Regions from separate parts of the Bradyrhizobium sp. USDA 4451 genome, predicted to be linked through region 1. Evidence: predicted binding sites of a transcription regulator. Region 1 holds the regulator's gene; each other region holds the start of a gene.
The links. The regulator PhoB, encoded in region 1, activates phosphate uptake and scavenging genes when phosphate is short. The targets are predictions, from matches to a motif close to TGTCATNNANCTGTCAT.

Region 1 (7,702 bases):
AGCGTCGTGATCCCCTACACAAGGGTCGGCGTGATCGGCGGCATCATGCTGGCGCTCGGCCGCGCGCTCGGCGAAACCATGGCGGTGACCTTCATCATCGGCAACTCGTTCCGCATCTCGTCGTCGATCTTCGCGCCGGGCACCACGATCTCGGCGGCGATCGCTTCCGAATTCGCCGAGAGCGACGGCCTGCACCAGTCCGGCCTGATCCTGCTCGGCCTGTTGCTGTTCGTGCTGACCTTCTTCGTGCTCGCCGGCGCGCGGCTGATGCTGATGCGGCTCGAGAAGAAGGCGGGGAAGTGACGCCATGAACCCGATCTACAAATCCCGCCGCCGCAGCGACATCATCATCCGCACGCTCTGCGTCGGTGCGGCGCTGTTCGGCGTCACCTGGCTGGCGCTGATCCTGATCACGCTGCTCTACAACGGCCTTGCCGGCCTCAGCGTGCAGCTGTTCACCCAGAACACGCCGCCGCCGGGCTCGACCGATGGCGGTCTGCTCAACGCCATCGTCGGCTCGGTCATCATGACCGTAATCGGCGTCGGCATCGGCGCGCCGCTCGGCCTGTTCGCCGGCACCTACCTTGCCGAATACGGCAAGCACGACAAGCTCACCTCGGTGATCCGCTTCATCAACGACATCCTGCTCAGCGCGCCGTCGATCATCATCGGGCTGTTCATCTATGGTGCGGTGGTGGTGCCGATGCGCGGCTTCTCGGCGATCGCAGGCAGCCTTGCGCTCGCCGTGATCGTGATCCCGGTCGTGCTGCGCACCACCGAGGACATGCTGCTGCTGGTGCCCAATCCGTTGCGCGAGGCGGCCTCCGCGCTCGGCCTGCCGCGTTCGCTGGTGATCAAGCGGATCGCTTATCGTGCTGCGCGTAGCGGCTTGATCACCGGCGTGCTGCTGGCGACCGCGCGTGTCGCCGGCGAGACCGCGCCGCTGCTATTCACCGCGCTGTCGAACCAGTTCTTCAGCTGGGATTTGACCAAGACGATGGCCAACCTGCCGGTGACCATCAACAACTTCGTGCAGAGCCCCTACGCCTACTGGAAGGAACTGGCGTGGAGCGGCGCACTGCTCATCACCTTCACCGTGCTCGCGTTGAATATCGGCGCGCGTATCCTTGGTGCCGAAAGGACCGCAAAATGACCGAGCTTTCCGTCTCCACGACTGTCGCGGGCCACGTTCCCCAGGTGCCGCTTCCGGACGCGCCGCCGAAAGTCACGGTGCGTAACCTCAATTTCTATTACGGCGAGCACCACGCGCTGAAGAACATCAACCTGACGCTCGGCACCAACCGCGTCACGGCGTTCATCGGACCGTCGGGCTGCGGCAAGTCGACCCTGCTGCGCATCTTCAACCGGATGTACGACCTTTATCCGGGCCAGCGCGCGGTCGGCCAGCTGATGCTGGACCAGACCAACATCCTCGATCCCAAGCTCGACCTCAATCTGCTCCGCGCGCGGGTCGGCATGGTGTTCCAGAAGCCGACGCCGTTCCCGATGACGATCTACGAGAACATCGCCTTCGGCATCCGCCTCTACGAGAAGATCTCGAAGTCCGAGATGGACGACCGGGTCGAGAAGGCGCTGCGCGGCGGCGCGCTGTGGAACGAGGTCAAGGACAAGCTGAACGCCTCCGGCCTGTCGCTGTCCGGCGGCCAGCAGCAGCGGCTGTGCATCGCGCGCACCGTGGCGGTGCGTCCCGAGGTGATCCTGTTCGACGAGCCGTGCTCGGCGCTCGATCCGATCTCCACCGCCAAGGTCGAGGAGCTGATCCAGGAACTCTCCGAGGATTACACGATCGCGATCGTCACCCACAACATGCAGCAGGCGGCGCGCGTCTCCGACAAGACCGCCTTCATGTATCTCGGCGAGCTGATCGAGTTCGACGACACCAACAAGATCTTCACCTCGCCGAGCGATCGACGCACCCAGGACTACATCACCGGCCGGTTCGGCTGACCGGGCTGAGGAGACAGATGATGGCTTCTGAACACACCGCCAAGGCATTCGACAGCGACCTGCAGGAGTTGACCCGCCTGGTCGCCGAGATGGGCGGCCTCGTCGAGCGGATGATCACCGAGTCGGTCGACGCGCTGATCCGGCGCGACGTCGCGCTCGGCAAGCGCGTGGTCGCCGCCGACATCGAGATCGACAATCTGCAGCGCGTCATCGAAGAGCGCGCGGTGCTGACGATCGCGCGCCGCCAGCCGATGGCGATCGATCTGCGCGAGATCGTCAGCGCGATGCGCGTCGCCACCGACCTCGAGCGGATCGGCGACCTGGCCAAGAACATGGGCAAGCGCGTCGCGGCGCTGGAGAGCGATTTCCAGCCGCTGAAGCTGATCCGCGGCCTGGAGCACATGACCGACCTCGTGCTGTCGCAGGTCAAGTCGGTGCTCGACGCCTATGCCGCGCACGATCTGCCGGCGGCGATGAACGTCTGGAAGGGCGACGAGGAGGTCGACGCGATCTGCACCTCGCTGTTCCGCGAGCTGCTCACCTACATGATGGAAGACCCCCGCAACATCTCGTTCTGCATCCATCTGATGTTCTGCGCCAAGAACATCGAGCGGATCGGCGATCACGCCACCAACATCGCCGAGACCGTGTTCTACATGATCGAAGGCCAGCAGATCACCGACAAGCGCCCGAAGGGCGACATGACCAATTTTGCCACCACTGTGCCGGGTAACTAGGACATCATCCGCACGCGCGGAACCGGATTGTCTTCGACAAGTCGTTTCCGCGGGGATTATGCTCAAGAAGCTAAGCGTTTCGGTTTGCGTCTGGGCAACAGATCACCACAGAGAAAGAACTTAGACCGATGAGCGCACGCATTCTGGTAGTCGAAGACGAGGAAGCGCTAACGACGCTGTTGCGCTACAACCTCGATGCGGAAGGCTACGATGTCGAAACGGTGGGGCGCGGCGACGATGCCGATACCCGCCTCAAGGAGCGCGTTCCCGACCTCGTGGTCCTCGACTGGATGCTGCCGGGCCTGTCCGGCATCGAGCTGTGCCGCCGCCTGCGGGCGCGGCCCGAGACCAAGCAGCTTCCGATCATCATGCTGACCGCGCGCGGCGAGGAGAGCGAGCGGGTGCGCGGTCTGGCCACCGGCGCCGACGATTACATCGTCAAGCCGTTCTCGGTGCCGGAGCTCCTGGCGCGGGTGAAGGGCCTGCTGCGCCGCGCGAGCCCGGAGCGGCTCGCCACCGTCCTGACCTATGGCGACATCGAGCTCGACCGCGAGAAGCGCCGCGTCGCGCGCTCCGGCCGCCCAATCGATCTCGGGCCGACCGAGTATCGGCTGCTCGAATTCTTCCTCGAGCATCCCGGCCGCGTGTTCAGCCGCGAGCAGCTGCTCGACAGCGTCTGGGGCCGCGACATCTACATCGATGAGCGCACCGTCGACGTCCATATCGGCCGCCTGCGCAAGCTGCTCAATCCGGGCCGCGAGCAGGATCCGATCCGCACCGTGCGCGGCGCCGGCTACGCGCTCGACGACCGCTTCGCGAAAGCCGAGCCGCAGCCGTAAGTCGCCTTTCCGGCGAGAGCCGTCATCGTCATCGTCATTGCGAGCGGAGCGAAGCAATCCATCGCGCCACGAGCGGCGGCTCGTTATCGCGTGAGGTGAGCACACTGTCCGGCTCCCTCCCTCCTTGCGGGGGAGGGTGGGGAGGGGCGCGTGTGCTCACCTTACGTCGCGCAGTGCGCTTGACCTGGGCTATGTGCCCTTGATGTTCATTCGCTCACAAAAAATCCCCGCTTGTGCGGGGATTTGTTTTTCAGGTCTTCCGTAGTTTTCCCGAGGGCTACTTGATCTGCGGCTTCGCCGACGGCCGGCGGCGATCGGCGGCGGGCTGGTAGGCGACGCGGGAATGATGCGCGCAATAGGGCAGGCCGGCGAGCGCCTTGCCGCCGCAGAAGAAGAATTCCGGGCTCGAGGGATCGCCGACCGGCCAGTGACAGGTGGCCTCGTTGAGTTCGAGCAGCGACAGCCGCTGGCTCATCGGCACCACGTTGTCGAACGAGATCGGATCGGGCTCCATCTCGACCTCGAAGGCGTGCGCGAGCGCGGTGTTGCCGCGCGAGACCGGGCGCGCCACTCGCATCATGTGCTGGGCGGGGCGCGCCTTGCGCTGCCGCGGCGCCGCCGTGGAGGGTGCCTTGGCGCGGCCGGAGAGGCCGAGCCGGTGCACTTTGCCGATCACGGCGTTTCGCGTCACATTGCCAAGTTCCGCTGCGATCTGGCTGGCCGAAAGGCCAGACTCCCAGAGCTTCTTCAGCTGCTCGACGCGATCGTCGGACCAGGTCAATACCGTCATCGCATTCTTCCTTTCGCATGGCGCCGGCCAGTCATTGGAGCGGCGCTGCGAGCCAAATCTGGACAAATATCCCTGCGGCCAGAATCCCTTAGCCCTCGCCGGGCGCGGTGTTGCGCCCGAACGTTTACGCGAGACACAAAGGCTACTTAGAGGGTCCAGTACTGCCGCACGAGATGTCGTACCCGACAGGCCAAACGCTACAATATGGCGTGACTCTGGCGCAAGAGTCCGCGGCCGTGCGTCCACATGTTCCGACAAAGTTAAGCATTGCTGTGAGGCTTTTCCACCGCACCGGAATGCTCCGGATTGCGCTCGTTCGGCAGCGCAGGAAGCCCGGCAAAAGGACCGGCTCCTGGCGATTGACACGGACCCGCCGCAGCATAGAATGTTGCCCACGTGCCGCCCGCAAAGGCGGCCGTTTTGTTTTCCGAAGCTGGCCGTTGCTGCGCTGGCGTCAAGGCGCGCGGCAATTGTCGGCTTCAAACCGGCAGTGAACGCCATGACCAACGCCTCGTCGCATCTGCTTCCCGTCTTCGCCAGGGTCGATCTCGGCTTCGAGCGCGGTGAGGGCGCCTGGCTGATCGCAACCAACGGCGACCGCTATCTCGATTTCACCTCGGGCGTCGCCGTCAACGCGCTCGGGCATGCGCATCCGCATCTGGTGAAGGCGCTGCAGGAACAGGCGACCAGGCTCTGGCACATGTCGAACCTGTTCAAGAGCCCGGACGGCGAGGTGCTCGCCGCGCGGCTGTGCGAGCAGAGCTTCGCCGACTTCGTGTTCTTCTGCAATTCCGGCGCGGAGGCGATGGAGGGCGTGATCAAGCTGGTCCGCCACTATCACTTCTCCAAGGGCCATGGCGAGCGCTACCGCATCATCACCTTCGAAGGCGCCTTCCATGGCCGCACGCTGGGCACGCTGGCCGCGACCGGCGCGGCGAAATATCTCGAAGGCTTTGGCCCGCCGATGGACGGCTTCGACCAGGTGCCGCATGGCGACATCGAGGCGGTGAAGAAGGCGATCGGCCCGCACACCGCCGGCATCCTGATCGAACCGGTGCAGGGCGAGGGCGGGGTGCGCTCGGCGCCGCAGGCGTTCTTCAAGGCGCTGCGTGCGCTGTGCGACGAACATGGCCTGCTGCTGGCGTTCGACGAGGTGCAGACCGGCATGGGCCGTACCGGCGATTTGTTTGCCTACAAGCGCACCGGCGTCACGCCGGACGTGATGTCGCTCGCGAAGGCGCTCGGCGGCGGCTTCCCGATCGGCGCGGTGCTGGCGACCGCGAAAGCGGCCGAAGGCATGGCGCCGGGCTCGCACGGCTCGACCTTTGGCGGCAATCCGCTGGCGGTCGCCGCCGCCAATGCCGTGCTCGACGTCATGCTGAAGCCCGGCTTCTTCGAGCACGTGCAGAAGATGTCGCTGCTGCTCAAGCAGAAGCTCGCCTCGGTCGTCGACCGCTATCCCGGCGTGCTGTCGGAAGTGCGCGGCGAGGGCCTGTTGATCGGCGTCAAGGCCGTGGTGCCGTCGGGCGACCTGATCGCCGCATTGCGCAACGAGAAGCTGCTCACCGTCGGCGCCGGCGACAATGTGGTCCGGTTCCTGGCGCCCCTGATCGTGACCGAAGCCGAGATCGATCAGTCGATCGTCTCGCTCGAGCGTGCCTGCGCGACATTGTCGGCAGCGCAGCCGAGGAAGGCTGGATGATGAGCAAGCCGGTCCGTCACTTCCTCGACATCAACGAGCTGCCGCTCGCCGAGCTGCGCAACATGCTGTCCGCCGGCGCCGCCATGAAGGCGAAGCTGAAGGCGCATGAGAAGGGCAAGAAGCCGCTCGAGGGCAAGACGCTGGCGATGATCTTCGAGCGCCCGTCGACCCGCACCAGGGTGTCGTTCGACGTCGGGATGCGCCAGCTCGGCGGCGAATCCATCATGCTGACCGGCGCCGAGATGCAGCTTGGCCGCGGCGAGACCATCGCCGACACCGCGCGCGTGCTGTCGCGCTATGTCGATGCGATCATGATCCGCATCCTCAACCATGACGCGCTGCTCGAGCTCGCCGCCCACGCCACTGTTCCCGTCATCAACGGCCTGACCCGGCGTTCGCATCCCTGCCAGGTGATGGCGGATCTCATGACCTATGAGGAGAACCGCGGCTCGATCGAGGGCAAGACGGTGGCCTGGACCGGCGACGACAACAACGTGCTGGCGTCCTGGGCGCATGCCGCCGAGCGGTTCAAGTTCCAGCTCAATGTCGCGACCCCACCGGAGCTGTCGCCGAAGAAGCCGATGCGCGACTGGATCAAGGCGACCAATGCCCCGATCATGCTCGGCACCGATCCGGAAGCCGCCGTCCGCGGCGCCGACTGCGTCGTCACCGACACCTGGGTGTCGATGGGCGACAAGGAGGGCGAGCACCGCCACAACGTGCTGCGCCCCTATCAGGTCAACGCCAAGCTGATGTCGCTCGCCAAGCCCGATGCCCTGTTCATGCACTGCCTGCCCGCGCATCGCGGCGAGGAGGTCACCGACGAGGTGATCGACGGCCCGCAATCCGTGGTGTTCGACGAGGCGGAAAACCGCCTGCATGCGCAGAAGGGCATCCTGGCCTGGTGCTTTAACGAAGTCGCGTAACCACTAACGCCGTCGTCCCGGCGAAGGCCCATCGGCGTTAAAATAGGCTTGTGTGGCGGAATCGTTTGTGATTCCAGCATGGAATGACACACGAATCGCTGGTGAATGGCGACTGGGCGGGCGTCGTGACCCGGCTCGGTGGGGCAGAAGCACTCAATCGCACGGCACGTGAGACGAAGGCTTTCGTGCGTCCGCGCGAGATTAGGAGTGCGGTGGATTTGCTGCGGCTGATCCTGGCTTATTGTTTGAGTGAGCGGGGACTTCGCTCGACGGCGGCATGGGCGACATCGGTCGGCCTTGTCGACATTTCCTGCGTGGCGTTGCTGTATCGTTTGCGTCAGTGCGGAGATTGGCTGGCGCTGCTGGTGGGTCAGGCGCTTGCTGCCGCTGCCCCGAAGGCAAGCCGAGGTCGCTTGATCCGGATCATCGATGCTACCACGGTGCCGAAGAAAGCGCTGGATGCCAGGAAGAAGAACGAGGTGTGGCGCATTCACAGCGCGTTCGATCTTCCGCAGGAACGATTTGGCCACTTCGAACTGACCGATCAGCAAGAAGGCGAGACGCTCGACCGGATCCCGGTGGTTGCGGGCGAAATCCGTCTTGCCGATCGGGCCTATTTGCAGCCGGAACGCATGGCACGGCTGATCGAGGCCGGCGCAGACTTCGTCATTCGGGCTGGTTGGAAGAGCGCGCGCTGGCTCGATTGCAAAGGCTGTGCGCTGGACCTCATGGCTGAGCTG
Region 2 (7,702 bases), 2.1 Mb from region 1:
GACGTGCTGCATTGGCGCGACAGCAATGTCGACTTCCTCGGCTCGCCCTGGCCGGCGCGGTTCTCGCTGATCGCGGCCAACATCTGGCGCGGCATCCCGTTCGTCGCGATCTCGCTGCTGGCCGGTCTGCAAACCATTTCGCCCTCGCTCTACGAGGCGGCGATGCTCGACGGCGCCACCTCATGGCAGCGCTTCCGCTACATCACCTTCCCGATGATGATGCCGATCCTCGCGATCGTGATGACGTTCTCGATCATCTTCACCTTCACCGACTTCCAGCTGGTCTATGCCATCACCCGCGGCGGCCCGGTCAACTCGACCCATCTGCTCGCGACCTTGGCGTTCCAGCGCGGCATCGCCGGCGGCGAGCTCGGCGAGGGCGCTGCGATCGCGGTCTCGATGATCCCGTTCCTGGTGTTCGCGACATTGTTCAGCTACTTCGGCCTCGCCCGCCGCAAATGGCAGCAGGGAGAAGCCAATGACTGACATTGCAGCCCAATCCTCCAACGTCGCCAGCGCCACGCCGGACACGATGGCGTGGGACTCCCGCGCCCGGCGCGTGGTGATGATCTATCTGCCGCTCGCCTGCTTCATCCTGATCCTGCTGTTCCCGTTCTACTGGATGGCGATCACCTCGTTCAAACCGAACGCCGAGCTCCTGAACTACAAGGAGCACAACCCGTTCTGGATCACCTCGCCGACGCTCGCGCATGTCAAGCATCTGTTATTCGACACCTCGTATCCGCGCTGGCTGAAGACCACCATGCTGGTCGCGATCGGCTCGACCTTCCTGTCGCTGTTCGCTTCCACGCTCGCCGCCTACGCGATCGAGCGGCTGCGCTTCCGCGGCAGCCCCTATGTCGGGCTCGGCATCTACCTTGCCTATCTGGTGCCGCCGTCGATCCTGTTCATTCCGCTCGCCACCGTGATCGTGCAGTTCCGGCCTGTTCGATTCGCCGCTCGCGCTGATCCTGGTCTACCCGACCTTCCTGGTGCCGTTCTGTACCTGGCTCCTGATCGGCTATTTCAAGTCGATCCCCTACGAACTCGAGGAATGCGCGCTGGTCGACGGCGCGACACGGCTGCAGATCCTGTGGCGGATCACGCTGCCGCTCGCGGTGCCCGGCCTGATCTCGGCCGGCATCTTCTCCTTCACGCTGTCCTGGAACGAGTTCATCTACGCGCTCGCCTTCATCCAGAGCGGCGCCAACAAGACCGTGCCGGTCGCGATCCTGACCGAGCTCGTCACCGGCGACGTCTACCAATGGGGCGCGCTGATGGCCGGCTCCCTGCTCGGCTCGCTGCCGGTCGCGCTGTTCTACTCGCTGTTCGTCGACTACTACGTGTCGTCGCTGACGGGGGCGGTGAAGGAGTAGCAGGGAATTTGAGCAATTGGGTCACGCCGTGACGCCCTTGGAGCGCTCGGTCATCAGCACCTCGAAGCCTTCGAACCTGGGATGGCCGAGATAGAGGCTGCCGCCGGTCTCGTTGCCGGCGCGGGAATGGGCACGGCGGAACGCTTCCGATTTGGTCCAGTCCTCGAACGTCGTCCTGCTGGACCACACGGTGTGAGTGGCATACAGCGTGTGGTCCTCAGCCGCCGGCCCCTTGACCAAGTGAAATTCGATGAAGCCCGGAACATCGCCAAGATAGGAATCCCGCGTGCTCCAGACCGTCTCGAACGCCTCCTCCCTGCCCCTGATCACTTGAAACCGGTTCATTGCGATGAACATGAATGGGTTCTCCTGTTAAGCGGCGGACATCCACGAGTGATCCGCCGGTTGATCCCGTTGATATCATGGATGGCTCAAGGCCGCGCTGGGAAACCAGCCTCACGGAGACCGGCACAAGGTCGGGCATGACGGAGGAAGGCGACGTAACGCCGCAAGCCTCATCCCGCCGCAACACGCGTCATTCACAAAACTGTCAGCCGGTTGTAACAGGCGGCTCGGAGAACACCGCATCGTTTATCCTTTGGGAGATCAACCATGCGCTTGTCCCTGCTCTGCTCCGTCGCCTCGCTCCTGCTCGCCACCTCGGCGTTGGCGCAGAGCGAGGGTGAATTCCCGGCAACGCTGGCGGGACATGTGGTGATGCCGGCGGAGAGCTTCATCGACGCGCCGGCCGACGCCCCGAACGATTTGAAGACCTCGGGCAAGTACACCACCGGCAAGCGCGTCGACGACATCGGCACCGTGATGGGCAAGTCCTACGAGCGGCCGACCGGCGTGTCGCTGCCGTTCAAGGGCCAGCCGCTGCAGGGCCACTCCGGCATCAAGGCGATGCCCGACGGCTCGTTCTGGGTGATCACCGACAACGGCATGGGCTCGCGCTACAACTCGGCGGACTCGATGCTGTATCTGAACCGCTACAAGATGGATTGGGCCGGCGGCAAGATCGAGCGCCAGGAGACCGTATTCCTGCACGATCCCGACAAGAAGGTGCCGTTCCGCATCGTGCATGAGGACACCGCCAAGCGTTATCTGACCGGCGCTGACTTCGACACCGAGGGTTTCCAGATCATCAACGACACGTTCTGGATCGGCGACGAGTTCGGGCCCTATATCCTGAAGGCCGACAAGACCGGCAGGATCCTCGCGGTGTTCGAAACGGTCGCCGACGGCAAGCCGGTGCGCTCGCCGGATCACTGGGCGGTGCAGTCGCCCGGCGCGCCCGGCGCCACCTACAGCAACGTCAATCTGCGCCGCTCCAAGGGCTATGAAGGCTTCGCGTCCTCCAAGGACGGCAAGTTCCTCTATGGGCTGCTTGAGGGACCGCTGTGGGACGCCGACAAGAAGGACTGGGAGAAGGTCGATGGCAAGGAAGCCTCGCGCATCCTCGAATTCGACGTCGCGGCGGAGAAGTTCACCGGCCGCTATTGGCAGTATGTGTTCGAGCAGAACGGCAACGCGATCGGCGACTTCAACATGATCGACCCGACGCAGGGCCTGGTGATCGAGCGCGACAATGGCGAAGGCACCGCCGACAAGGCCTGCCCGCAAGGCCAGCGCGGCGAGACCTGCTTCCCCGACCTCGCCAAGTTCAAGCGCGTCTACAAGATCGAGCTGTCCGACGCCAATGTCGGCAAGCCGGTGCGCAAGATCGCCTATGTCGACCTCTTGAAGATCCGCGATCCGAACAGGAAGGCGCGCAAGCCGTTGAATGACGGCGTCTACACCTTCCCGTTCTTCACCATCGAGAACGTCGACCGCGTCGACGACACCCACATCATCGTCGGCAACGACAACAACCTGCCGTTCTCCTCGAGCCGCGATCCGAACAAGGCCGATGACGACGAGTTCGTGCTGCTGGAGGTCGGCGACTTCCTGAAGGCGAAGTAATGCACTTCTCGCCACAAATAATAGTGTCGTCGCCCGGTTCAACCGGGCGACCCGGTATTCCAGAGGCGTTCGAGTTCAACAGATAAGCCGCGGCGTACTGGATGCCCCGCTCAAGGCGGGGCATGACAGCGAATTTGTGGAAGCCGGGTCCGATCCAGCTTGCATTGGCTAACGCATGGCTTCTGGCCTCGCCCATTCCCAACGGTTGTCCTACAATTGCGCTTCTATCAAAACGCTAGATGATGATAGCCTCGACCGATACTTGAATCGCTTCGGGGCAAATCATGAATGAGAAATCCGCTTTAACCTATATTGAGGCGCTGATCGCCGCGGGCTTCATTGCGTGCGTGGCCTGGGACCAGAGCTGGGGTCTGCCGCCGCCGTGCATCGCCTTGATGCTCGCCGTGATCGTCTACTTTGCCTATCTGTGCCTGATGCGCTGGCTGGTGCGGCTTCATCAGAGCACCTATCAGGTCGTGGCAACCATCCTGGCTCTTGCTTGGGCCGTACTGGCCTATTGCGCAACCGCCGCGCTGCAGGCGGGATTCGCCAACCAGATTCCCGGTACGCTGCTGATGCATCTATGGCCCTGGATTGCGGCGATCGCCGCGTTCCTGGGAGCGCTCGCCAGCAAGGTGCGCTTCATGGACGATGCCCGCGACTATGTCCTCGGCCGCCGCGCGCATTGGGACAACCAGCAATGCCTGGAGGAGAACGCCGGCTTCTAGCCGGCGTCGGCCGCGTCATTCCGCCCGATAGTCCGATCTCAGGCTTTTGCTTTTGGCAAAGTGATGCCTGAGATCGGGAGTGATGTCATCGGCTGCCAGCGCGGCCTCAGCCCGCCGGCACCATCACGACGCCCTTGTCCTTGGGCCAGCGCATCCGCCAGGCGAAGTTGATATCACGGACCTCACCGGCCTTGGCCTCGAACGCCCATTCCAGCACGCCGCGCTTGTCGCGCAGATTGGTGGTCGTCGCAGCCGTCGACGACGGCAGCAGCTCGACCACGATATCGTCGTTCTCGCTGACCGGGAGCTGATCCTGGATCGCGACCTTGATCGGGAAGTCGTGGCCGTTGCGAACCGTGGTCTTGAACGCGCGCTCGTCGGTCTTCGATGTGGTGACGATCAGGCCGGCCGAGCCCTCGTTGCGTTTCACCACCGTGCGCTCGATCTTGACCTTGTCATCGGCGCCGAAGCCGAGCCGCACGGTCTCGTCCTTGGCGGCGCTCGCCATCCGGCTGCGGCCGACAAAGATGCCGTCGCGATAGATCGCGACCTGGCCCGGCAGCAGCGGCGCGTCGTCGGTCTGCACGAAGCTCGCCTCCAGGAACGCGGTCGGATCCAGCACAGGCACCGCACGCACCGCGAGATCGGGGGTGATGGTCGCGGTCGAGATGCGCAGGCTCTTTGCTCCCTCATTGGCGGCAACGCTGACGCGGCCGGGAATCCTGAAGCTGGCCTGGAAGGCGCTGGCTTGGGCAGCCGCTTCCTGCTCCTCGGCCTTCTTGAACAGATGCTGCTCCATCGAAGGCGCAGCCGGTGCGGGCATCAGTGCCGAGGGCTGTTGCACGCTGTCAAACGCTCGGCCAGCCGCCAGCGGTCGCGGCGGCTGCGGATACTGCACGATCAGCGAGCGGAGGTCGGGCGCATTGCCGCCGCGGGCGACGCGTACGGTGGAGACGTCGAGCGCGACATTCGACCAGTCCTCGCCGGTCGACTGGGTGATCTCGGCGCGGCGCACCAGTTCGATTGCGGGCTTGCGGTCCTTGGCGCCGGTGTCGAGCCGGGCGTCATAGATCGGCGTCCAGCGCGCGTTGGGAACCGCATAGGTGACCCGCAGCGTGGCCTTGGTCGCCGCCGCTGATGCCAGCTCGATCCGCACCTCGAGCTTGCTCGGCGGCTTGGCGGCGCGATCGGCCTCCAGGCGCGCGATCTCGCGATCGATGTCGCGCTGCTTGCGCGTGGCGTCGCGGATCGCGTTGTCGGCGGTTGCGACCTCGTCCCCGACCGCAGAGAACGCAGCACGCCATTCGCTCACCGGGCGCGCCTCGCCCTTCTCGCCGATGCCGACCGGCGCGGCCTCGGCGAAATGCTCGGCGAATTTGCGCCGCGCCTCGGCCGACGTGATCATCCCCTGCAAATCCTCGCGCTGGTCGCGCAGCGCCTCGATCCGCTTGTCGATCTCGGGCAGGTTCGCCGGCTCCGCCGGGCGTGGTGGCCGCGCGTCGATCGCCCCGATCGTGAGCTTCGTTCCACCCTCGCCCTCGACCCGCAGCGAGGACGGATCGAGCCCGAGCGGGAAATCCTTCGCGACCAGCGTGTTGTCGCCGGCGGGCAGATCCATCGTGATGACGCGGGTGACGCTCGCGCCGTCGGGATAGACGGTGACGGCATCGACCTGCGAAGCCGCGTCGAGATTGGCCGCATGCAGCGGCCCGGCAACCAGCGCTCCCGCCAGCACCAGGCTGGTGGTGACGAGATAATTCGCAATCCTTGACATGACATCCCTCCGGAAAAACGCACATCGCGCGCGATGAACGGCCGCCGAACTCATTGGCGCGCCGTTTCTCGTGGTGAGACGCAGCGAGGAAGGGACTGGTTCGATTGAGGTTTCGCTGCGGCGCGACGATGGCGCCGCCGCGGCTGCAGAATGGCGCGGCGATGTCTTTCGGGTGTTAGCGACCTGTCCGGCGCCGGATGAACAGAACATTCGGCACGAAACCGGCAAGCGTGATCGCGATCATGATCCACCAGCCGCGATGAAACGCCGCGATCCGCTCGGTCATCGTTGCGGGGCTAGCCAGGATCGCGACAAAGATCGCTACGCCGATCGCCAGCGCCGCCTGCCGGATCATGTTGATCACGCCGGAGCCGGTGGCGAACGACGACGGCGGCAGCGAACCGGCGCCGACGCCCATCAGGGTCGGAAACGTCAGCCCGACGCCGACACCGGTGAACATCATACCGACCACGAAGGCAGGCATGTTGGGCTGTGCACCGAGCAGCGTTGCCCAGATCATAAGACCGCCCGCGAACGACATGATGCCGGCGGACACGACGGCCGCCGCGCCAAATCGCGCGATCAGGCGACCGGCAAACAACAGCGAGGTGAACGGGACGAGCAACGGACCCGGCGCGATCGCAAGGCCGGTCTTCAGGGCCGACCACCCCCACACGGTTTGCTCCCACAGCGCCACCGACAGCAGCATCGCGCCGAAAGCCGCCGAGTAAGGCGCCATGACCAACGTCGCCCCGGTAAACGGCCTGACTGCGAACAGCGCCGGGTTGACGAAGGGGTTCTGCGATCGGAGGCAGTGCCATGCGAAGGCGGCGAGCGAGAGGCCTGCGACGGCAAAGCCGAGCACGACGCCGCGCGAGCCCCAGCCCCAGTCATTCGCCTTCACGATGGCGAATGTCAGCGCGCCGATGCCGGAGGTCACCAGCAGCGCCGCCCACCAGCTCGGCCGCGGCACGTCGTGGCCAGGCACCTCGGGCAGTTTGAGCCAGCCGACGATCAGCGCCACCACGCCGATGGGGACATTGACGATGAAGATCCAGCGCCAGTCGAAAGTGACCAGCACGCCGCCGGCCAGCGGCCCCAATGCTGCGGCAAGGCCGCCGATCGCGGTCCAGGTGCGCACCGCGCCGGCGCGCTGCTCGGGCGGAAACGAGGCCAGCAGCAGGCCGATCGAGGTCGGTGTCATCAATGCGGCGCCGGCGGCCTGCGCCACGCGGAACAGGACCAGGAGCTCGACGCTGGGTGCCAGCGCACACGCCGCCGAGGCGGCCGTGAACAGCGCAACACCGAGCAGGAAGCTTAGGTTGCGGCTGTGGCGCTCCGCCAGGCGGCCGAAAAACACCAGCAGCGCCGCATAGACGATCGCATAGGCATTCAGGATCCAGGACAAATCCTCCAGCGAGGCGCCGCGGAATTCCTGCGCGATGTTCGGCAGCCCGACATTGACGATGAACAGGTCGAGATTTGCCAGGCAGATCCCGACCGAGACGATTGCCAAAACCTGCCGCGGAGTTGCAGTCGCGGCGTGGGACCGCGGCCGTGCTTCGGGTCCGGCCGCCAGCCCGATGGTTTCCGCCTCGACCTCCGACATCACACATCTCCAGGTACGTGCATATGCATCTATTGCCATTAGGTGCATATGCATGTATCTGTCAAGTCCAGTTTGGAGGCAGCCAATGGCGAAGACGGAAGCCACAAGGTGCAATCTCACGGCGCTGCGCAAGGCGACACGGCGGGTGTCGCAGCTCTATGACCAGGTCCTCGCGACGTCGGGGCTGCGCGGCACGCAGCGCGCCATCCTGGTCCATGTCAGACGAACGGGCGCCCCGACGATGGGGGAG
Region 3 (7,702 bases), 960 kb from region 1:
AACTTGATCCAGAAGCGGCGGCGCACGCTTTCGGGGTCCTGCGCCAGCCGGTCGGCAGGCCCAAATCCCACGCCGGTGTCGGACGTTGCCATTGCAAGGGTTCCTCGACGCCGCGTCAGTTCAGCGGCGGACGATTACGAATCTGGGGATGTCGGCCACCCGGTGCAAGGTTGCCGATCCGTCGGCTCAATTGACCCCGAGCTGCCGTGCGATCGCGTTCATGGCCTTGGCGAGATCGATGTCGCGCTTGGTCACCCCTCCGACATCGTGGGTCGCCAGCACGACCTCGACCGTCTTGTAGACGTTCTTCCATTCAGGGTGATGGTCGCTCTTCTCGGCGACCAAAGCGGCGCGCGCCATGAAGCCGAATGCCTCGTTGAAGTCCTTGAACACGAAGGTCTTTGCGATCGCCTCGCGTCCGGCGGGCTCCGACCAGCCGGCCAGTTCCCAAAGCGCGGCCTTTCTTGCTTCCGCTGACAGCTTCTCGACCATGGGTACCCTCCCGTTTGGCCCGACCTTAACCTAACGACCGGCCTCCGGGGCGGGATCCACGCCAAAATTAAGGCCGAAATCGCGTCCTATCGCCGCTGGTAACCATGACGCAGATGTAACATCTGTCCGTTCAGGAATTTGCTACAAATACAGGATGTATGCACGTTGGTAGTTTTACGAGATTGAGCCCCGACGTTTGTTTGCGAGATCGATGACAGACGGCTCCGCCAGCATATCGCCCAAGCCGCCGCGTTCGGCCAAGCGCCGGCTGATGTTCGTTTTGATCGCCGGCGCGCTCGCCATCATCGGCGCGACGGCTGCCGGATATTATTTCGCGGTGCGCCCGGTGACGCTGCGGATCGCGGTCGGCCCAGCGAACAGCGATGACGTCAAGGTCGTGCAGGCGCTGGCCCAGGCCTTCAACAACCAGCAGCACACCCAGGTCAAGCTCCGACCAGTGCAGACCGACGGCGCCACCGCCAGCGCGCAGACGCTGGCCGACGGCAAGGCCGATCTCGCCATCATCCGCGGCGACCTCGAAGTGCCGAAGAATGCGCAGGCGGTCGCGACGTTGCGCAAGAACGTCGTGGTGATGTGGGTGCCGCCCGCCAAGGGCAAGGTCCGGAAGTCTGCCAAAATCACCAAGATCGCGCAGCTTTCCGGCCGCAAGATCGGCGTCGTCGGACGGACGCCGGCCAATGTCAATTTGCTCAAGCTGATCCTGACGCAATATGGCGTCGACCCGATGAAGGTCGAGATCGTGCAGTTCCCGGCCAATGAAGCGGCCGAGGCGATCAAGAACCTGAAGGCCGACGCCTATCTCGCGGTCGGCCCGGCCAACAGCAAGATCACGATCGATGCGATCACGGCATCGGTCAAGGACGGCGGCGAGCCCACCTTCCTCGCGATCGACGCGTCGGAGGCGATCGCGCAAAACCATCCGGCCTATGAGGCCGCGGAAATTCCCGCCGGCTCGCTCGGCTCGGCCGACCGGCCGGACGACGAGGTGAAGACGATCAGCTTCTCCCATCACATCGTCGCACGAAAAGGCCTGTCGGACTCGACCGTCGCGGCCTTCACCCGGCAATTGTTCGCGATCCGGCAATCGCTGAAGAACGACTTCCCGCTCGCCGCCAAGATCGAAACCCCCGACACCGACAAGGACGCCACCATCCCGGTACATCCGGGCGCGGCCGCCTTCGTCGACGGCGAGGAGAAGACCTTCCTCGATCGCTACAGCGATTACATCTGGTGGAGCCTGATGGCATTCTCGGCGATGGGCTCCGCCGGCGCCTGGTTCGCCGGCTATCTCAAGCAGGACGAGCGCAACACCAACACCTCGCAGCGCGAACGCCTACTGGAGATGCTGAAGGCCGCGCGGCAAAGCGATTCGACCGAAGAGCTCGACCAGATGCAGGCCGAAGCCGACGACATCCTGCGCCACACGCTCGACTGCTTCGAGCATGGCGCCATCGAGGAAGGCACCCTGACCGCGTTCAACATCGCGCTAGAGCAGTTCCACAACGCGGTCGCCGACCGCAAGGCCCTGCTGCTGAGCATGCCGCAGAATTTGCAACGGACTGCGACGCAGTTCAGGGCGGCGGGGACGGCGTAAGCCATCCACGTTCCTCGCGTGAGGGAATCACCGGCGGCAGGGTTCCCTCCCCCCTTGCGGGACCCGCAAGGGGGAGGGAGCCTGACAGGCGTGCTCACCTTACAAAGGCTGACTCCGATATCTTGCGCGCATCCCTGTAATCTCACCGTCATGGAATTTTTCTAGGTCTTGGCACGCCCGCGGCGCAGTGTCGCTGTGACCTTGAGGAGACCCCATGACGATCCGGTTCTCGCGAAATCTCACCCGCCGACGCTTTCTCTCGACGGCGGCTGCGGCCGGTGCCGGCGTGGTCGCGATGCCTTATCTGTCGCGCGCGGCGGATCGTCCCGTCATCACCCATGGCGTGCAGTCCGGCGATGTCGGCGTCGACGGCGGCGTGGTGTGGGCGCGGGCGGACCGGCCGTCGCAGATGATGGTCGAGGTCGCGACCACCGAATCGTTCAAGGACGCTCGCGCGCTGCCGCCGATCACGGCGCTGCCGGAGAGCGACTTCACCGCAAAGATGCTGCTGGAGAACCTGCCCTCCGGCCAGGACATCTTCTACCGCGTCCGCTTCCGCGACCTCGCCCATATCGACGTGGTCGGCGAGCCCGTGGTCGGCCGCTTCCGCACCGCGCCGAGCGACCGCCGCGACGTCTCCTTCGTATGGGGCGGCGACGTTGCCGGCCAGGGCTGGGGCATCAACCCCGACGACGGTGGCATGATCACCTTCGCCGCGATGAAGAAGCACAACCCGGATTTCCTGCTGCACTCCGGCGACACCATCTACGCCGACGGCGTGATCCCGTCCGAGGTGAAGCTCCCGGACGGCAAGATCTGGAAGAACATCACGATCCCGGAGAAGGCCAAGGTCGCCGAGACGCTCGACGAATACCGCGCCGCGCACAAATACAATTTCCTCGATTCCAATGTGCGCGCCTTCAATGCCGAGGTGCCGATCTTCGTGCAATGGGACGATCACGAGGTGACCAACAACTGGTCGCTGTCGAAGCAGCTGCCGGCGGCCTACAAGGAGCGCGACATCACGGTGCTCGCCGCGCGCGCGGCGAAGGCGTTCCACGAGATGTATCCGATGCGCGAGAGCATCGTCGAACCGGGCCGGGTCTATCGCACCCTGAGCTACGGCCCACATCTCGACGTGTTCATGCTCGACGAGCGCAGCTATCGCGGTCCGAACGGTCCGAACCTGCAGGAGACTTACGGTCCCGACGCCTATTTCATCGGGCCGGACCAGATGGCCTGGCTGAAGCGCGCGCTGCACAACTCGCGCGCCACCTGGAAGGTGATCGCCTCCGACATGCCGCTGTCGCTGATCGTCTATGATGATGCGACCAACAAGAAGGGCTCGGAAGCGTTTGCGCAGGGCGACGGTCCGGCGCGAGGCCGCGAGCTCGAGATCGCCGACATCCTGCGCTTCATCAAGACCGCAGGGATCGTCAACACGGTGTGGCTGACCGCCGACGTGCACTACGCGGCCGCGCACTACTACAATCCGAACAAGGCCCAGTTCCAGGAGTTCGATCCGTTCTGGGAATTCGTCTCCGGCCCGCTGCATGCCGGCACGTTCGGCCCGAACGAGCTCGACAACACGTTTGGTCCCGAGGTGAGTTTCGTCAAGGCGCCGGGCGAAGCCAACCAGAACCTGCCGCCGTCGGCCGGCATGCAGTTCTTCGGCCACGTCAAGATCGACGGCAAGAGCGGGCAAATGACGGTGAGCCTGCGCGACCGCGTCGACGCCGAGCTGTGGGCGATCACGCTCGACCCGAAGCCGGTGTGACCAGGTCGCTGCCGCGGCGGAACCGGACTCCCTTGTTCTGACGGCCTCGCTCCAGGGCGAGGCAACATGATTGCCGGGGATGGACGTCCTCGGCCTCTTCCGGTACCGATATCAGAGCCGTTATGCTGGGGGCCCGGAGGGGCGGAGCATGAGGCGCTGCGAATTCTTTCGCGTGCTCGGTGGTATCGTCGCGAGGTTTCGGTCTCGCCGCTTGTTGGTCGTTACGATCGCGGTGTTCGCACTGCTGCCGATCGGAGCCGGTGATGCCGGCTGGCTGCCCGATCTCTTCAAGAGCTCACCCAAACATGCCAAATCGCCAAAGCGCGCGAAGGCCACCAGGCCGGCCAGATTGGCGAGGCACCGCTCCCCGCCCAAACACCGCGCCACGCGACTGGCCGCCCTTGGCCCAGTCACCCTGCCGCTTTCAGGGCTCAAGCCGGCCGCAGTCACATGCGATCCCGCGACATTCCGGATCGTGCTGGACGTCGGACATACCGCCGAATCGGAAGGTGCGATCAGCGCGCGGAATGTTGCCGAGTTCACCTTCAACCTGCGGCTTGCGAAGCTGATCGAGGAGAGATTGAAGGCCGAAGGTTTTGCCGAAACCAGGCTGCTGCTGACCGAGGGCAAGGCGCGACCCAGCCTGTTCAAGCGGGTCGCCAGCGCCGGCAATCTGCACGCCGATCTGCTGCTGTCGATCCACCATGACTCCGTGCCCAACAAGATGCTCGAGGACTGGGAATTCGAGGGCAAGAAAAGCCACTTCAGCGACCGCTTCAGCGGTTACTCCGTGTTCGTCTCGCGGGAAAATCCGGACTTCAAGATGAGCCTGCGGTTTGCCGAACTGCTCGCCGGAGAAATGAAGGCCCAAGGCCTGCACTATGCCGAGCAGTACAGCCAGCCGATCATGGGCAGCAACCAGCATCCGCTGCTGAACAAGGACACCGGCGTCTACAGCTATGACGAGCTGATCGTGCTGCGAAAGACCGCAATGCCCGCCGTGCTGCTGGAGGCCGGCTCGATCATCAACCGGGACGAAGAACTCGCAATGGACTCGCTCGAGCGCCGCAACATCATCGCCGGCGGCGTCGCGTCTGCCGCGAAGCAATTCTGCGAGCCGCGATGGAGCCTGCAAGGCCCACTCTGACGGGCCGCTGACGTCATTCCGGCTTGCCGGCCTTGATCTCCTTGAATTTGGCAAGCGCCTGTTCGAACTTGGCGTTGAACAGCCACATCGCATCGAGGATGTTGCGGAAGGTTGCGGAGGTTCGAGCCCGGTCGGCCCGGCCGAAAGCGAAGACGCTGTTGTTTCGCAGATATCCCATGATCCGGGGATCGGAGATCCTGTAACCTGTGAGGTTTCCCGATTTCAGCGCAGCTCTCGTCGGCGTCGGAATGATCTGGATCAATTCGAACAGCTTCATTTGATCGATCGGATCCGGCAGAGCCTTTGCGATCGCCGGGACCTGCGGGAAAATGTCCGCGTGCGCGTTCATCAGGCCGTCCCGCACCGCGGTCCAGTGATTGAACCTGCGATCGAGGTTGCCGGCCCGCGCCTCTTCCTTGTCGTCGCGGCGGCTCAGCGCCGGATCCAGCGCCGCGATCGATTCCTTGATCGCGGCCCACTTGTTTCGACCGTTGCGATCTTCGGACGGGCCGGTCTGCAGGCTGCCCTTGTAGGTGTTCGACCGCGCATTTCCCGCGTTCTGCTTGCCGTTGGTCTCGGCAAAGAACAGCCCGAGGCTGATACGGCCGGCGGTCGCGGCGTCAGCGGCATCCAGTCCCCTGGCGCGCGCGATCACGGTCGCCAGATCGACCACATCCTTGAACGGCGTCTCGGAGCTTTGTGCACCGGCGGGCGGCGCCTCCATGAGGTCGAACAGTTTCCTGTACTCCTCGAGCAGCGGCTCATTGTCGGCGTCGAGATAGGCCGGCGGAATTCCCAGTTTGTTGGGCCTTCCGATCCGCGACGGCAACGCATCGGTGAGATCCTTGTAGGCGCTCATCATCTCGACTCGGGCAAGATAGATCGCCTGGCCCGGCAGGTTGGGCAGCGGCTGCTTCGAATCGATCTGCGCGCGGCGCTGGCGCAGGATCGAGATGAAGGTCTTCAGGGCATTGTCGTAGGCCTCGCTTGCGGCGGATTGCGCGCTCGACAATGCGGTCGGCTCAGCAACGGCTCGAGATACGAAGCCACCGCCGACGGCCGAGGCGAGCAGCAGGCCGATGGAGAGCGCTGCTACACGCGCAGCGGCAGATGTGCTGATCGCCATGACGGCTTGCCTGTGCGTCGCCGAATCCTTGCGACCCGGATCGTAGACGACGAACGCTTCGACGGCGAGGCCGAAGCCGGCAATTCGTCAGAGCCCGTTGCGCAGCGCGGCCTCGAGCGTCTCGCTCGAACACGGCTTGGTCAGCCGCGGCTTGCCGGCGAGCGAGTCCGGCAGCCTGACATCCGCGCCATAACCCGTGATGAACGCGAACGGCACCTCCAGCGTATCGAGCCGCTCGGCGATCGCGAACGTCTTCTCGCCCCCGACCAGGCCGACGTCGAGCAGGGCGAAATCCGGCGGACGTTCAGCAATCAGTTCGAGCGCGCGCGCGACATTCGCGGCGGTCCGCACCGTGCGGACGCCGAAGCCCAGGATGGTGTCCTCGAAATAGAGCGCGATGATCGGATCGTCCTCGACGACCAGAACGTCGCCGGGCATGGCATTGGGAGCGCAGTCCATGGCTCGGTGTCCATTTCTTCAATGATGGATGAGAGGCCGGATCGATCCGGCCCGATGGCCCGCGACCGGCGCCCGAAGGCGCGCCGGCTGTTCCCAATATGAAACCCATCACATCGCGCGCGGTCGCGTCTGTTCACTAGTGAACATAAATACGGGAACTTTTTCAGTATGGTCCGCGTTGGGCTGGCAGGATTTTCCAATGATTACAAAACCGACTGATTTGGCCGGGGCGAACGACCGGCCGTTCAATAATCTTTTGCGCCGGCTCAATGCCGTCGACTACGAGCTGATCGCGCCGCATCTTGCGCTGGTCGAAGCTAATGCCGGCGATCTGCTCTATAATCCCGGCGACGATGTCCAGACCGTGCATTTCCCGTGCGGACCGAGCCTTGCGTCCTACATGGTGCCGAACGAAGACGGGCGCGATGTCGAGACCATCCTGGTCGGCCGCGAGGGCGCAGTCGGCGGCATCGTCAGCCAGGGATTCCTGCCGGCCTATACCCGCATCACCGTCAAGTTCGGCGGACCCTTCGCGCGGCTGCCGATCAGCAAGCTCGACGCCGCCAAGCTGAAATCGATCTCGGTGCGCAACATCTTCGCGCGCTATGCCGACTGCATGCTGGCGCAGATCTTCCAGTCGACCGCCTGCAACGCGATCCACTCGATCGAGCAGCGCGCCGCGAAATGGATCATCTCGGCGATCGAGCGCACCAACGGCAACGGCGTGGTGCCGCTCACCCATGAGCAGCTCTCGACCCTGCTCGGCGTCGGCCGCAGCTACACCAGCCGGGTGATCCAGAACTTCAAGGCGGAGGGCGTGCTGGACACCCGCCGCGGCGCGATCGTGATCCGCGATCCGGACAAGCTCCGGCTGCGCTCCTGCCAGTGCAACGAGGCGGTGAAGGATCACTTCGAGGAAGTGCTGCGCGGGGTCTATCCGAGCGAGGACAACCCTGCGAATTAGTCCCACTTACCTCTCCCCGCTCTTTGCGGGGAGAGGTCGGTCGGATCGCTCTGGCGATCCGGGTGAGGGGCGAGGCACACTGCTCAACAAGCTGCGAGGTGCTCGCCGGATGGATGCCCCTC
Region 4 (7,702 bases), 760 kb from region 1:
GTTGCCTTCAGCGACGAGAAGCAGGCCGTTGCTTTTGAAAGATACCTGAAGTCCGCCTCCGGCCGCGCCTTCGCCAAGAAGCGCCTCTAGCCGCAGCTCGCACCGCCCGCTACTCCCCCAGCACCGCGTTCAACCGATCACGCAACGCGACGATCTCGTCCTTCATCGCCAGCAATTCCCCGACCGTGCAGTCCGAGGCCGCGAGGATCGATTGCGGGACGGCTTTTGCCTTTTCGCGCAGCGCATGGCCCTGCGGCGTCAGCGCGATCAGCACCACGCGCTCGTCTTCGGTGCTGCGGGTCCGCCTGATCAGCTCGGCCGCCTCCAGCCGCTTCAGGAGCGGCGTCAGCGTGCCGGAATCCAGGAACAGGCGCTCGCCGAGGTCCTTCACGGGCACGTCGTCGCGCTCCCACAGCGCCAGCATCACCAGATACTGCGGATAGGTCAGCCCGAGCCGGTCGAGCAGCGGCTTGTAGACGCGGTTGAAGGCGTGCGCGGTCGAATAGACCGCAAAGCAGATCTGGTTATCGAGCCGCAGCGCCTGATCCGCCGCCGTCTGTTTCCTGACCATGGTTGTCATCGAATCCATCTCATTTCCGGGTCATTCTGGGCTCAAGGGACCGCGGATTCAATTGCGGACAATTAAATGTGAGGCTCCATAATTTATATTGCGCACAATTCAATTGGATGCAATACATGCATCGCCGAATTCAAACCGGCCCACAACCAAGGGAGACCACGATGTCTGTGAACGTGCTCTACAAGACCAGCGCCAAGGCCACCGGCGGCCGCGACGGCCATGCGGCAACGCTCGACGGCGCGCTCGACGTCAAGCTCACGACCCCGAAGGAGCTCGGTGGCGGCGGCGGCGCCGGCAACAATCCGGAGCAGCTGTTCGCGGCCGGCTATGCCGCCTGCTTCATCGGCGCGATGAAGTTCGTGGCCTCGCAGGGTGGGCCCAAGGTTCCCGCCGACGCCGCGGTGACCTCGACGGTCGGCATCGGCCCGCGCTCGCAGGGCGGCTTCGGCCTCGCCGTCGACCTCGCCATCTCGCTGCCGGGCCTGTCCCGCGCTGACGCCGAAGCGCTGGTCGAGAAGGCCCACCAGGTGTGCCCCTACTCCAACGCCACCCGCGGCAATGTCGACGTCAAGCTGACCGTCGTGTAGAGGCCCTTTCCGTTCCGATTGAATCGGAACGGGGCCCTAGACTCTTCTTTTGACGCGTTTTCTTCACGCGAACCGGTATCCACTTCGCTCGAAAACGCTCTCATTCCACATCACGCAATGGTCCGCCGCGATACGTGGCGGACCATTGTCTTTCAGATGCCGGTTCGTTTGGCGAACGCCCGCGCCGCCCCTGCATGGGCCTGCGCCGATCAAAGCATTGCTGCCTTGCCTGAAGACCGTTAGCTCTGGGACCGCATTTCCAATCCCAACTGAGCGAAGGTTGTTTCCATGAATACCCCAGCGGCTGCGGGCGCGATGACTGGACTGCGCGTGATCGATCTGACGCGCGTGCTCGGCGGCCCGTATTGCACCCAGATTCTCGCCGACCACGGCGCCGATGTGATCAAGGTCGAGCCGCCCGCCGGCGACGAGGTGCGCGAGTGGGGCCCTCCCTTCCATGAGGAAGACGCGGCCTATTTCGTCGGCATCAACCGCAACAAGCGCTCGATCGGCCTCGACCTCGCCTCCGAAGGCGGACGCGCGGTGCTGATGAAGATGCTCGAGACCGCCGACGTGCTGATCGAGAATTTCAAGCCGGGTACGCTCGACAAATGGGGCATCGGAAACGACGTGCTGCGCGCGAAGTTTCCGCGCCTCGTGCATTGCCGGATCTCCGGCTTCGGCGCCGACGGCCCGCGCGGCGGCAACCCCGGCTATGATGCAATCATCCAGGCGATGACCGGCATGATCGCGGCCACCGGCTCGCCGGAGAGCGGCCCGATGCGCATCGGCGTGCCGCTGGTCGATATCACGACTGGTCTTTATGCCGCGATCGGCATCCTGATGGCGCTGTCGGAGCGGCAGCGCTCCGGGCTCGGCCAGTTCATCGAGACCACGTTGTACGAGACCGGGCTTGCGATCATGCATCCACACACCGCGAACTACTTCATGCACGGCAAGCCGCCACAGCTCACCGGCAACGAGCATCCGAACCTCGTTCCCTACGCGATCTTCCCGACCAAGACCGACAACATCTTCATCGGCGTCGGCAATGACGGCACGTTCCGCAAGCTCGCCAAGGAGATCGGCAAGCCGGAGCTCGGCACCGATCCGCGTTTTGCCCGCAACAAGGACCGCATCGCCAACCGCGACGCGCTGCGGGTCGAGCTTGCGGCGGTGTTCAGCCAGCACGAGGCCGAGCCGCTGTGCAACCGGCTGCTCGCCGCCGGCCTGCCGGCCGGCCCCGTGCAGAAGATCGACCAGGCGCTGACCAACCCGCACACGATCCATCGCGGCGACGTCATCGAGAAGGATTGGTACAAGGGCGTCGCCTCGCCGATCCGGCTCGAACGCACCAAGCCAAGCTTGCGCCGCACGCCGCCGAAATTCAGCCAGCACGCCACGGAAGTGCTCGGCGAGTTCGGCTACTCAAAGGACGAGATCAACGGCCTGGTCGACAAGGGCGTGGTCTGCGGCCCCCAGCGCAAGCGCTGACACAACCATCCGTCAGCCGTGCGGTGCAGCGTCGCGTCTGGCGCTGCACCGCAAGGCGCCGGCTTCTTCGCCTTTTTTACCGCTTCCCTTTGTCGCGGCTTCCCCCCTACGATGGCTTTCGTTTATACGGTCATTTGAACGTCATCCGGCGCTGATAACGCGCGCAACGAAACATGACGTTTCCAACCGGGAGGGGCCTTGATGATTTTTCGACGATTGGGCGCTGCTGCTGTCGCCGCCGCTACGCTTGCATTCGCGTCGCCTGCATTTGCGGTGACCGAGATTCAGTGGTGGCACGCGATGACCGGCGCCAACAACGACGTCATCGTCAAGCTGGCCAACGACTTCAACGCGTCGCAGTCCGACTACAAGGTGATCCCGACCTACAAGGGCGGTTACGCCGACACCATGAACGCCGGCATCGCCGCATTCCGCGCCGGCAACGCGCCGCACATCATGCAGGTGTTCGAGGTCGGCACCGCGACGATGATGGCTGCCACCGGCGCCGTGAAGCCGGTCTACAAGCTGATGGCGGACGCCGGCGAGAAGTTCGATCCGAGCGTCTATCTGCCCGCGATCACCGGCTACTACTCGACCTCGAAGGGCGAGATGCTGTCGTTCCCCTTCAACTCGTCGTCGACGGTGATGTGGGTCAATCTCGACGCGCTGAAGAAGGCCAACATCGCGGAGATCCCGAAGACCTGGCCGCAAGTGTTCGACGACGCCAAGAAGCTGAAGGCCGCCGGCTACACCACCTGCGGATTCTCCGGCTCGTGGGTCACCTGGGTCAATCTCGAGCAGCTCTCGGCCTGGCACAACGTGCCGCTCGCCAGCAAGGCCAACGGCCTCGACGGCTTCGACACCGTGCTCGAATTCAATGGTCCGCTGCAGGTCAAGCATCTCGAGAACCTGGTCGAGCTGCAGAAGGACAAGACCTACGACTATGCCGGCCGCACCAACACCGGCGAAGGCCGCTTCACCTCGGGCGAGTGCCCGATCTACCTGACCTCGTCGGCGTTCTTCGGCAACGTCAAGGCGCAGGCCAAGTTCAACTTCACCGCCGCGCCGATGCCGTATTATCCCGACGTCAAGGGCGCGCCGCAGAACTCGATCATCGGGGGCGCCTCGCTGTGGGTGATGGGCGGCAAATCGGCCGAGGAATACAAGGGCGTGGCCAAGTTCCTGACCTTCCTGTCGGACACCGATCGCCAGGTCTGGATCCACAAGGCGTCGGGCTATCTGCCGATCACCAAGGCCGCCTACGCCAAGGCCAAGGAAGAGGGCTTCTACAAGGACCAGCCCTATCTCGAGACCCCGCTGCTCGAGCTCACCAACAAGGAGCCGACCGAGAACTCCCGCGGCCTGCGCCTCGGCAACATGGTGCAGCTGCGCGACATGTGGTCGGAGGAGATCGAGCAGGCGCTGGCCGGCAAGAAGACCGCCAAGCAGGCGCTGGACTCGGCCGTCGAGCGCGGCAACCAGATGCTGCGGCAGTTTGAAAAGACCGCCGTGAAATAATCCGGCCCTAGACCGACGATCCGGCAGGCCGCATCATGCGGCCTGCCATTTTTCAGGATGTCATGCAAAAGCAAGCGATTTTCCAATCAAAGCTGTTGCCTTACGCGCTGGTTGCCCCGCAACTCGCGATCGTCCTGATCTTTTTCTACTGGCCGGCCGCGCAGGCGGTGATCCAGTCCTTCCTGCTGCAGGACGCCTTCGGCCTGTCCACCACCTTCGTCTGGTTCGAGAACTATCTCGAGCTGTTCAAGGACCCGGCCTATTTCGCCGCGATCGTCAGGACCTTCGCGTTCTCGTTCGCGATCGCGGTGTCCTCGCTGTCGTTTGCGCTGCTGCTCGCTGTCATGGCCGACAAGCCGCTGCGCGGCTCGACGCTCTACCGCACGCTCTTGATCTGGCCCTATGCCGTCGCCCCGCCGGTGGTCGGCGTGCTCTGGGTGTTCATGCTGCACCCTTCGCTCGGCGTGCTGTCGCGCTATCTGCGCGCCATGGGGGTTGACTGGAATCCGCTGCTCGACGGCGACCAGGCGGCGGCCCTGATCATCCTCGCCGCGGCGTGGAAGCAGATCTCCTACAATTTCCTGTTCTTCCTCGCAGGGCTCCAGAGCATCCCCAAGAGCGTGATCGAGGCCGCGGCGATCGACGGCGCCCGCCCGATGCGGCGGTTCTGGACCGTGATCTTCCCGCTGCTGTCGCCGACCATCTTCTTCCTGCTGGTCATCAACATCGTCTACGCCTTCTTCGACACCTTCGGCATCATCGACACGATGACCCGCGGCGGCCCCGGCAAGGCGACCGAAACGCTGGTCTACAAGGTCTATACCGACGGCCTGCTCGGCGGCAATCTCGGCTCGTCGGCGGCGCAGTCGGTCATCCTGATGGTCATCGTCGTCGTATTGACCGGCATCCAGTTCCGCTTCGTCGAACGCAAGGTGACCTACTGATGGTCGAGGAGGAGGGCTTCCAGCGCTATCTGGCTCACGTCATCCTGTGGATCGGGATCGCGATCGTCGCCTTCCCGGTGTATCTGGCGATCGTCGCCTCGACCCAGGACAACGCCGTCATCGCCAACGGCCAGATGTCGCTGCTGCCCGGCGGCCATTTCCTCGAGACCTACTACCAGACGCTGTTTGTCGGCACGAGCGGCTCGACCCGCGAGCCGGTGCTCAACATGATGCTGAACTCGCTGATCATGGCGCTGTTGATCGCGGTCGGCAAAATCGCGATCTCGATCATCTCGGCCTATGCGATCGTGTATTTCCGCTTTCCGTTCCGGATGGCGATCTTCTGGATCATCTTCATCACGCTGATGCTGCCGGTCGAGGTGCGCATCTATCCGACCTACAAGATCGTCGCCGACCTGCATCTGCTCGACAGTTACGCAGGCCTGTCGCTGCCGCTTATCGCGTCCGCCACCGCGACGCTGCTGTTCCGGCAATTTTTCATGACGGTGCCGGATGAATTGCTGGAGGCCTCGCGGATCGACGGCGCCGGCCCGTTCCGCTTCTTCTGGGATACGCTGCTGCCGCTGTCGCGCACCAACATGGCCGCGCTGTTCGTGATCCTGTTCATCCTCGGCTGGAATCAGTACCTCTGGCCGCTGTTGATCACGACGCGCGACGACATGCAGACCATCCAGGTCGGCATCCGCAAGATGATCACCACGACCGACGCGCTGACCGAATGGCCTGTGGTGATGGCGACCGCGCTGCTCGCGATGCTGCCGCCGGTATTCGTCGTCGTCGTGATGCAGAAACTGTTCGTGCGCGGATTGGTGGAGACGGAAAAGTAATGGCCAACGTCACGCTGCGCAGTGTCCGCAAGACCTATCCCGGCGGCTTCGAGGCCATCAAGGGCGTCGATGTCGACGTCGGCGACGGCCAGTTCTGCGTGCTGGTCGGCCCAAGCGGCTGCGGCAAGTCCACGCTGCTGCGCATGGTCGCCGGGCTCGAGACCATCACCGGCGGCGAGATCGACATCGGCGGCCGCGTCGTCAACCAGGTTGAGCCCGCCGATCGCGACATCGCGATGGTGTTCCAGAACTACGCGCTTTATCCGCATATGAGCGTCTACAACAACATGGCCTACGGCCTGCGTAACCGCGGCATGGCCGAAGCCGAGATCAGGACCCGGGTCGAGGAAGCCGCGCGCGTGCTCGAGCTGTCGCCGATGCTGGAGCGCAAGCCGCGCCAGCTCTCCGGCGGCCAGCGCCAGCGGGTCGCGATGGGCCGCGCCATCGTGCGCCAGCCGAAGGTGTTCCTGTTCGACGAGCCGCTGTCGAACCTCGATGCCAAGCTGCGCATCGCGATGCGGGTCGAGATCCGCAAGCTGCAGCGCCGGCTCAACACCACCTCGATCTACGTCACCCACGACCAGCTCGAGGCAATGACGCTGGCCGACATCCTGGTGGTCATGAATGGCGGCCAGGTCGAGCAGATCGGCAATCCGCTCGAGATCTACCAGAAGCCGGCGACCACCTTCGTCGCCTCCTTCATCGGCGCCCCGCCGATGAACCTGATGCCGCTGCGCTCGGACGAGCTGACCTCCCAGATATCAGGCGCCGACGGTGCCGGCATTGTCGGCATCCGCCCGGAGGACTTTGTGATCACGGGCGAGACCGCGCCCGGCGGCGTTGCGCTCGACCTGACGGTCGAGGCCATCGAACATGTCGGCGCCGAAACCTTCGTCTATGGCAGCCGCCAGCGCGAGGAGCGGGGCGTTGCTGCCAATCCGGGCGAGCTGCCGCCGGGCGAGGTGATCGTCCGGGTTCCCGGCGCCACCGGTCCGGCGATCGGCGAGCGGATCCGCGCAGTGGCCCCGCGCGACAAACTGCATCTTTTTACCGCCGATGGCCGCACACGGCTCGCGGGGTAACAGATCGAGAAGAATTTGCCCTCATGTTGCGGGCGTTTAGGCTGGTTTCGGGGCTGCTTGAACGCTATCCAGATCGCCCCCATATCCCTCACTGACCGGAGGCCCGACGGCCCGCCGGTTGCATGGGGCGCCGCAAGGGCCCCTCAAAGTCGCTTCGAGAGGACTTTGTAATGTCTCGTGTTCCATCGTTGTCCAGTCCGTTCCTGCTGGGATTCGACGAGATCGAGCGTGCGCTCGACCGCGTCGTAAAGGGCGCCGACGGCTATCCTCCGTACAATATCGAGCGGTGCGACCGGTCCAACGGGCAGCCTGAAAAGCTGCGCATCACGTTGGCGGTGGCGGGCTTCACCCGCGACCAACTCGATGTAACTATTGAGGAAAATCAGCTCGTCATCCGCGGCCGCCAGCAGGACGACAAGGCTCGGCAATACATCCATCGCGGCATCGCCGCGCGCCACTTCCAGCGCACTTTCGTGCTGGCGGAGGGGATGCAGGTGCTGGGCGCGGATCTGAAGAACGGGCTGTTGTCGATCGACCTGGCCAGGCCAGAACCTGAACGGGTCATTAAGACAATCGCTATCAATGAACACGAATAATAGAAACAACGAGCGGACTCGACCGCTTATCTGACTGAGGAGTCGAGACCATG

Region 2: ACVMB0_RS02205 (esterase-like activity of phytase family protein) is a predicted target of PhoB. The motif match lies at 1,925-1,941, and genes of this name have one in related genera.
Region 3: ACVMB0_RS07550 (alkaline phosphatase D family protein) is a predicted target of PhoB. The motif match lies at 2,243-2,259, and genes of this name have one in related genera.
Region 4: ugpB (sn-glycerol-3-phosphate ABC transporter substrate-binding protein UgpB) is a predicted target of PhoB. The motif match lies at 2,790-2,806, and genes of this name have one in related genera.

What each region holds. Positions count from the first base shown of each region.
Region 1 is NZ_JBTRCH010000001.1:2,605,908-2,613,609, forward strand. Features, by position in the region: gene pstC (phosphate ABC transporter permease subunit PstC) at 1-303, shown strand, start outside; gene pstA (phosphate ABC transporter permease PstA) at 308-1,153, shown strand; gene pstB (phosphate ABC transporter ATP-binding protein PstB) at 1,150-1,968, shown strand; gene phoU (phosphate signaling complex protein PhoU) at 1,989-2,705, shown strand; gene phoB (phosphate regulon transcriptional regulator PhoB) at 2,834-3,544, shown strand; gene ACVMB0_RS12055 (GcrA family cell cycle regulator) at 3,822-4,334, opposite strand; gene ACVMB0_RS12060 (acetylornithine transaminase) at 4,834-6,036, shown strand; gene argF (ornithine carbamoyltransferase) at 6,036-6,962, shown strand; gene ACVMB0_RS12070 (IS4 family transposase) at 7,064-7,702, shown strand, end outside.
Region 2 is NZ_JBTRCH010000001.1:507,561-515,262, forward strand. Features, by position in the region: gene ACVMB0_RS02190 (carbohydrate ABC transporter permease) at 1-486, shown strand, start outside; partial or broken gene ACVMB0_RS02195 (carbohydrate ABC transporter permease) at 533-1,376, shown strand; gene ACVMB0_RS02200 (antibiotic biosynthesis monooxygenase family protein) at 1,398-1,733, opposite strand; gene ACVMB0_RS02205 (esterase-like activity of phytase family protein) at 1,989-3,341, shown strand; gene ACVMB0_RS02210 (hypothetical protein) at 3,626-4,069, shown strand; gene ACVMB0_RS02215 (mucoidy inhibitor MuiA family protein) at 4,176-5,843, opposite strand; gene ACVMB0_RS02220 (MFS transporter) at 6,019-7,452, opposite strand; gene ACVMB0_RS02225 (MarR family winged helix-turn-helix transcriptional regulator) at 7,538-7,702, shown strand, end outside.
Region 3 is NZ_JBTRCH010000001.1:1,642,445-1,650,146, forward strand. Features, by position in the region: gene ACVMB0_RS07535 (YkvA family protein) at 1-92, opposite strand, end outside; gene ACVMB0_RS07540 (4a-hydroxytetrahydrobiopterin dehydratase) at 187-492, opposite strand; gene ACVMB0_RS07545 (TAXI family TRAP transporter solute-binding subunit) at 704-2,107, shown strand; gene ACVMB0_RS07550 (alkaline phosphatase D family protein) at 2,322-3,884, shown strand; gene ACVMB0_RS07555 (N-acetylmuramoyl-L-alanine amidase) at 4,099-5,031, shown strand; gene ACVMB0_RS07560 (hypothetical protein) at 5,045-6,157, opposite strand; gene ACVMB0_RS07565 (response regulator) at 6,245-6,616, opposite strand; gene ACVMB0_RS07570 (Crp/Fnr family transcriptional regulator) at 6,816-7,580, shown strand.
Region 4 is NZ_JBTRCH010000001.1:1,847,056-1,854,757, reverse strand. Features, by position in the region: gene ACVMB0_RS08565 (GIY-YIG nuclease family protein) at 1-90, shown strand, start outside; gene ACVMB0_RS08560 (MarR family winged helix-turn-helix transcriptional regulator) at 110-571, opposite strand; gene ACVMB0_RS08555 (organic hydroperoxide resistance protein) at 742-1,167, shown strand; gene ACVMB0_RS08550 (CaiB/BaiF CoA transferase family protein) at 1,456-2,661, shown strand; gene ugpB (sn-glycerol-3-phosphate ABC transporter substrate-binding protein UgpB) at 2,863-4,179, shown strand; gene ugpA (sn-glycerol-3-phosphate ABC transporter permease UgpA) at 4,242-5,123, shown strand; gene ugpE (sn-glycerol-3-phosphate ABC transporter permease UgpE) at 5,123-5,971, shown strand; gene ACVMB0_RS08530 (sn-glycerol-3-phosphate import ATP-binding protein UgpC) at 5,971-7,053, shown strand; gene ACVMB0_RS08525 (Hsp20 family protein) at 7,224-7,649, shown strand; gene ACVMB0_RS08520 (BQ00720 family protein) at 7,700-7,702, shown strand, end outside.